DNA from 2 places in the Anaeromassilibacillus sp. Marseille-P3371 genome. Region 2 is predicted to be linked to the other one. Evidence: predicted binding sites of a transcription regulator. Region 2 holds the regulator's gene; the other holds the start of a gene.
The links. The regulator Rex, encoded in region 2, represses fermentation and respiration genes when NADH is low (regulators of the CRP and FNR family bind a similar motif). The targets are predictions, from matches to a motif close to ATTGTTAANNNNTTAACAAT.
Positions count from the first base shown of each region.

Region 1: B9Y59_RS06085 (acetyl-CoA C-acetyltransferase) is a predicted target of Rex. The motif match lies at 1,808-1,827, and genes of this name have one in related genera.

Region 1 covers NZ_LT835157.1:1,594,943-1,598,322, forward strand. The annotation lists gene glgB (1,4-alpha-glucan branching protein GlgB) at 1-82, shown strand, start outside; gene asnA (aspartate--ammonia ligase) at 255-1,262, opposite strand; gene B9Y59_RS15675 (hypothetical protein) at 1,400-1,567, opposite strand; gene B9Y59_RS06085 (acetyl-CoA C-acetyltransferase) at 1,906-3,093, shown strand; gene B9Y59_RS06090 (enoyl-CoA hydratase-related protein) at 3,115-3,380, shown strand, end outside.
Region 2 covers NZ_LT835157.1:2,535,145-2,538,524, reverse strand. The annotation lists gene adhE (bifunctional acetaldehyde-CoA/alcohol dehydrogenase) at 1-687, opposite strand, end outside; gene B9Y59_RS10625 (redox-sensing transcriptional repressor Rex) at 1,051-1,701, opposite strand; gene B9Y59_RS10620 (NADP-dependent isocitrate dehydrogenase) at 1,769-2,980, opposite strand; gene B9Y59_RS10615 (aconitate hydratase) at 3,007-3,380, opposite strand, start outside.

The DNA.
Region 1 (3,380 bases), 940 kb from region 2:
GGTTAAACCAATTGGCCGAACACATCAAAGTGCGCAAAAGGAAAAACAGCCAACAGAAGAATTACCTGAGGGAAGGGAATAAGGACAAAAAGAGGATGCCCCAAAACTACGAATCGTTCGATTCATAGGAAAGGGGCATCCTTTTTCTGTCTGGAAAAATATCTGGATTTCTAAAAAACGAGGGTATCCTGAAGTCATTTCATTACTTTTGGGACACCCTCCCTTGATCGATCTGTAAAGTTCTTCGTAACTTTTTATAGCAAATGAATGGCATACCCTTCGCAGGCATTCCGCATGCTATCCGGCCAGACAGAGGCCTGTACTTCGCCGATATGTGCCTTTTCCAATAGCGCCATGCATATGCGGGACTGCCCGATGCCGCCCCCCATGGTGAGTGGCAACCGCCCTTCCAATAACATGCTGTGGAAGGGCAACTGGGCGCGTTCTTCACAGCCTGCTGCGGCAAGCTGATGGCGCAGGGCTTCTGCATCCACGCGAATCCCCATGGAAGAGAGCTCCAGGGCGCGATTCAAAACCGGATACCAAATGATGATGTCGCCATTGAGAGACCAATCGTCGTAGTCCGGCGCGCGGCCATCATGTGGCTTGCCGGATTTCAATGCTCCCCCGATTTGGGAGATAAATACTGCGCCATATTCCCTTGCCGCGGCATCTTCCCGCTGCTTTGGGGTCAGATCTGGATAACGGTCTTCCAGCTCCTGGCTGGTTACAAATGTGATTTCCTCGGGAATATAGGAATCTAAAATGGGAAAACGCTCGGTAAGAACCGCCTGCGTTTTATGTAAGACACCCATAATGGATCGAACAGCGTTTTGTAATGTTTCCATGTTGCGTTCCTCAGCCGTGATGACGCGCTCCCAATCCCACTGATCGACATAGACAGAGTGGAGGTTGTCGAGTTCCTCGTCCCGGCGAATCGCATTCATATCCGTATAGAGACCCGTGTCTGCACGGAACCCATAGCGGGCAAGGGCCATCCGTTTCCACTTGGCAAGAGAGTGGACGATTTGAACATCGGCATGGATGTCTGCAACATCAAATTGGACAGGGCGTTCCACACCGTTTAAGTCGTCATTTAAGCCGGTTTCCGGGCGTACAAAGAGGGGGGCAGACACGCGGGTGAGAGAGAGGGCTGCGGCCAGCTCACGCTCAAAGGTATCCTTTGCAAGCTTAATTGCGACTTCGGTCTCTATAATATCGAGCTTTGATGTATAATCCTTAGGTAAAATCAGGTTGCTCAAATCCATGCTTGGTTCATCCTTTCTCAAATGACAGCGCGGAAGACCAGTATAAGAGGGATACCGCTGCTGAACGTGCAAAATTTACGCCTTATTATAAACCAAAATGGGATTTTTTGCAATCCTAAAGGGAAGAAGTTTCATTTTTCTGGTTCTAACAGGAGATTTATATAGGATACATAGGCTTTCGTCTGCGGCGTAGTGGGGCTGCTTCCCGTCATAGCGTCTTGCAGAGGCCCCGGCAGTGACATAAAGAAACGTTGTACCTCCTGATGCTCCCTTAAAAAGTCGTAAAGCTGATCCTCCATGTGCGGCGCCTTCCTTTCTCGAAATTGGTGTGTATAGGGAAAGAATCCTTCATCTGATCCTATCTTTTACAAAACCGCCTTCTTTCATACAAAAGAAGCATGGAAAGGGTATTTCTGAGAACAGCCGATTTCGGCAATTTGAACGAAGCTGAGCAACGGAAATACAGAAAGTGGCGAATTTGTAACAAGAATGATAAATTTCCTCGAAATCGTATTAGAATCCCTTGCATATTCGATTTGATTGTGATATATTTAACATGCAATAAATTATTAGAAGATTGACCTGTGAAACTTTTGGTGGATCGGGTTAGTGAATTATGAAATGGAGGAACAAAATCATGTCTAAGAAAATCGTATTAGCAGGTGCTGTGCGTACTGCAATCGGTAAGATGGGCGGTGCACTGGCAAATGTTCCGGCTGCCACACTTGGCTCCATCGTGATCAAAGAGGCTCTCAAGAGAGCAAACGTTGCTCCCGACCAGGTTGATGAGGTTTTGATGGGCTGCGTTCTGCAGGCTGCTCTGGGCCAGAACGTTGCGCGTCAGGCTGCTGTCAATGCAGGTATCCCGATCGAGGTTCCGGCTTTGACGTTGAACAACGTTTGCGGTTCCGGCCTGAAGTGTGTGAACATGGCTGCTGCGATGATCGAAGCTGGCGAGGCAGACATCGTGGTCGCTGGTGGTATGGAGAACATGTCCTCCGCTCCGTATGCGTTGACCAAGGCTCGTTTTGGCTATCGCATGAACAATGCTACCATGATCGACACCATGGTGAACGATGCACTGTGGGATGCATTCAACGGTTATCACATGGGCATCACTGCTGAGAATGTTGCGGAAAAGTACGGCCTGACCCGCGAGATGCAGGACGAATTTGCTGCTTGCAGCCAGCAGAAGTGCGAAAAGGCACAGGCAGAAGGCCGTTTTGACGATGAGATTGTTCCGGTTCCGGTAAAGGTTAAGAAGGAAACCGTTATGTTTGCAAAGGATGAGGGTCCGCGTGCAGGCGTTACCGCTGAGGGCATTGCAAAGCTTCGCCCGGCATTTAAGCCCGATGGCGGCACGGTTACGGCGGCAAATGCTTCCGGCATTAACGATGGCGCAGCTGCAATCGTTGTGATGAGCGAAGAGAAGGCGAAGGAGCTGGGTGTCACCCCGATGGCTGAGTGGGTTACCGGCGCTTCCGCAGGTGTTGAGCCGTCCATCATGGGTATTGGCCCGGTTGCTGCTACAAAGAAGGCAATGGCAAAGGCAAACCTCAAGGTGGAGGATATGGACCTGATCGAGGCAAACGAGGCATTTGCAGCGCAGTCTTTGGCCGTTGCAAAGGACCTCAACTTCGATATGGCGAAGGTCAACGTCAACGGCGGTGCAATTGCTCTGGGCCATCCGGTTGGCGCTTCTGGCTGCCGTATCCTGGTTACCCTGCTGCATGAGATGCAGAAGAGAGGTTCCAACTATGGCCTCGCTACGCTGTGCGTCGGCGGCGGTATGGGCGTTGCCTCCATTGTGAAGAACTACAAATAAGAAGCTGGGAGCGTTAAGACGATGAGCTATATTAAATATGAGCAGAATGGCTTCGTCGGCGTGCTGACGATCGACCGTGAGAAGGCTTTGAATGCATTGAATTCCGAAGTTTTGGCGGATCTCGACGCTGCTTTGGATGCAATTGATCTGGATTCCACCCGCTGCCTGATTATTACAGGCGCTGGTCAGAAGTCTTTTGTCGCCGGTGCAGACATCGGTGAGATGAGCACGTTGACCAAAGCAGAAGGAGAGGCCTTCGGCAAAAAGGGCAACGATGTGTTCCGTAA
Region 2 (3,380 bases):
GCCGGTCGCCAGGACCAAGGATACGCCGGGATGGTTCATCAACGCATTGGTAGCCGCAATGGATGGCGCTGTAATCCACTGTATGCAGTCCTCCGGAGCGCCGGCCCTGACTGCGGCATCGCGCATCACCCGTGCAGCCTCGACAGAGGATTTTTGGGCACTTGGATGAAATCCGAAGATGATCGGATTGCGCGTTTTCATACAGATCAACGACTTGAAAAGCGTAGTAGAAGTTGGATTGGTAACAGGAGTGACACCGGCGACCACACCCACAGGTTCTGCCACTTCCACATAGTCCTCTAACTCATTTTCTTCCACAATTCCAACGGTTTTCTGGCCCTTAATGGAGTGCCAAATGTATTCTGTCGCAAAGATATTCTTGATAATTTTATCCTCGACAACGCCGCGTCCGGTTTCTTCATAGGCAAGTTTTGCCAACCGTACATGTTGGTCCAATCCGGCCAATGCCATAGCGTGAACAATGGAATCGACTTGTTCCTGGTTCATGTCCATAAAAGCCTGGAGGGCCTTTTGCGCCCGCTGAACCAGGCGATCAATCATTGTGTGTACTTCTCCTTCGGTGTCAGCCGCTGCCTCCCGTGCCCGTGCTTCCACAGCGGCATCTGTTTCGGATTCCGGGATGCCTGTTTTCTTTACCACAGGTACTTTTCTTGCTTTTTCATCCATACCTTGGTTCCTCCCCTGTTGTATTTGTTGGTAGTATCTCCTTGTGGAAAAGGAAATATGCTGAAAAGTAGGGGGAACTTGCGGCTTTTTGCGTATAAAGGCAGCGCGCAGTTGGAAAAAGAGCTTACTAGGAAGAAAAGCGCTTTGACACGTTCCTTTTGAGATGGAAACAGGTCATGGCTTAACAAAAATGAGTCCATAAAAAAGTGTGTCTCAAGGCTACGAATTTTGAATTCATAGGAAAGGAACATCCTTTTTTCTGTCTGGAAATAACATCGAAGTTTCTAAAAAGCGAGGGTATCCCAAAAGTCATAAAATGACTGAAGGATACCCTCGTTCTGCAAGGATCCGTAGGATCTACAGTTATTTTGTTGGATGCGTGGGATCGTTGGTGATGCGGTAACAAAGCGTCATCAAGCTGTCGTTCAGATGGACGTTTTCCACAATCGCATCGGCATATTTCATGCTGATGTCATAGTGACTAAAATTCCAGAAACAGCGGATACCCAACGCATACAGCCGGTCACTCAAGGATTCCACCGCACTTCGGGGAACACAGAGCACTGCCATGGTTGGCTTTTCAAGGTTACAAAAGCGCTCCAATGTACCGATGTTGCGCACGGTGAGCCCATTGATGGTTTGACCGATCTTTGTATCGGAATTGTCAAAAATCCCCACCAGCGTAAATCCCTCTGTTTCGAAGGAAAGATGGGAAGCGATGGCCCGCCCCAGATTACCTGCACCGATTAGTACCGCTTTGTAGGCATGGGATAGACCCAGAATGTTTCCGATTTCTGTACAGAGCTGATCCACCATGTAGCCGTATCCCTGCTGCCCAAACCCACCAAAACAATTGAGATCCTGGCGGATTTGGGAGGCGGTAAGCCCCAGTTTGGCCGAAAGCTCCGTTGAGGAGATGCGTGTAACGCCTTTTTCTCCCAAAAGTTTGAGGAATCGGTAGTACCTGGGAAGCCGCCGGATGACGGACATGGAGATATTTTCCCGTTTTGGCATAATTGATTAGGTCCTTTCTATTCAGAAAAAGAAAGCCAGTTGAGATTCCGCCGTCCGTGCGGAGTGCTTACAGCATTGCCACAAGGCGCTTGTCAATCTCTCTCAGGAAGGTTTCCGTATCCACGGTCGTTTTATTCGGAAGATTGGAAAGGCTGGCGAGATCGCCGGTCATAACGCCCTCTTCAATGGTCTGAATCGAAGCGTGCTCCAACTTGTCCGCAAAGTCCATCAGAGCGGAATTGCCGTCGAGTTCGCCGCGTTTACGCAGCGCGCCTGTCCAGGCAAACAACGTCGCCATGGAGTTTGTGGAGGTTTTTTCTCCCTTTAAGTGCTTATAATAATGACGCTGTACGGTGCCGTGTGCCGCTTCATATTCGTATACGCCGTCCGGGGAAACCAATACACTGGTCATCATAGCCAGGCTCCCGTAGGCGGTGGCGACCATATCGCTCATCACATCGCCATCGTAGTTTTTACACGCCCAGATATAACCGCCTTCAGAGCGGACCACGCGGGCAACGGCATCGTCGATCAAGGTATAGAAATACTCGATCCCTGCTGCATCGAATTTTTCCTTATATTCAGCGTCAAAGATCTCTTGGAAAATATCCTTGAACCGGTGATCGTACTGCTTGGAAATGGTATCCTTGGTTGCAAACCAGAGGTCCTTTTTGGCATCCAAAGCGTAGTTAAAGCACGAGCGCGCAAAGCTGCTGATGCTCTTGTCCAGATTGTGGATTCCCTGGATGATACCGGGGGTCTGGAAATCATGGATGGTAGCGCGCGTTTCCTTTCCCTCGGAATCCGTGACAACAAGCTCGGCCTTGGCGCCGGCTGGCACCTGCATCTCTACATTGCGGTATACGTCGCCGTAAGCATGACGGGCGATGGTGATGGGTTTTGTCCATGTGGGGATGAATGGCGTAATGCCTTTTACCAAAATGGGAGTGCGGAAAACCGTACCGTCCAACATGGCGCGGATGGTTCCATTCGGGGATTTCCACATCTCCTTGAGGTTATACTCTTCGACGCGCGCCGCATTCGGAGTAATGGTAGCGCACTTGACAGCCACGCCGTACTTTTTGGTGGCGTTGGCGCTGTCCACAGTCACCTGGTCGTTGGTTTCATCGCGGTGTTTGAGGCCAAGATCGTAATATTCAGTTTTCAGATCAATATAGGGCGTGAGAAGAATATCCTTTATCATCTTCCAGATGATACGGGTCATCTCGTCGCCATCCATCTCCACAAGCGGGGTGGTCATAGGAATCTTATTGGCCATGGGAAATCCCTCCATTACGTTCAATTTTATTTGGACTGCTCTCTTGTATAGTTCAGTAGGCCGCCAGCCAGGACCATCTCGCGCTGGCGCGCTGAGAGGACGGCCTCTGCTTCGAATTCAATCCCCTTCGTTACATCCTTCACAACGATCTTTGAATCATTGGCGATTGCTGTACGAATTTCCGGCAATTCCAGCTCATCCATCTGATCTACACGATCATAATCGGACTCATTCTTAAAGACCAATGGGAGTATTCCAGCGTTGGCCAGGTTTGCGCAGTGGATACGCGCGAAACTTTTGGCCAGGACTGCCTTTACCCCCAGATACAGCGGCACAAGCGCCGCATGTTCACGGGAAGAGCCTTGTCCGTAGTTAGCGCCGCCGATAACGATGCCCTTGC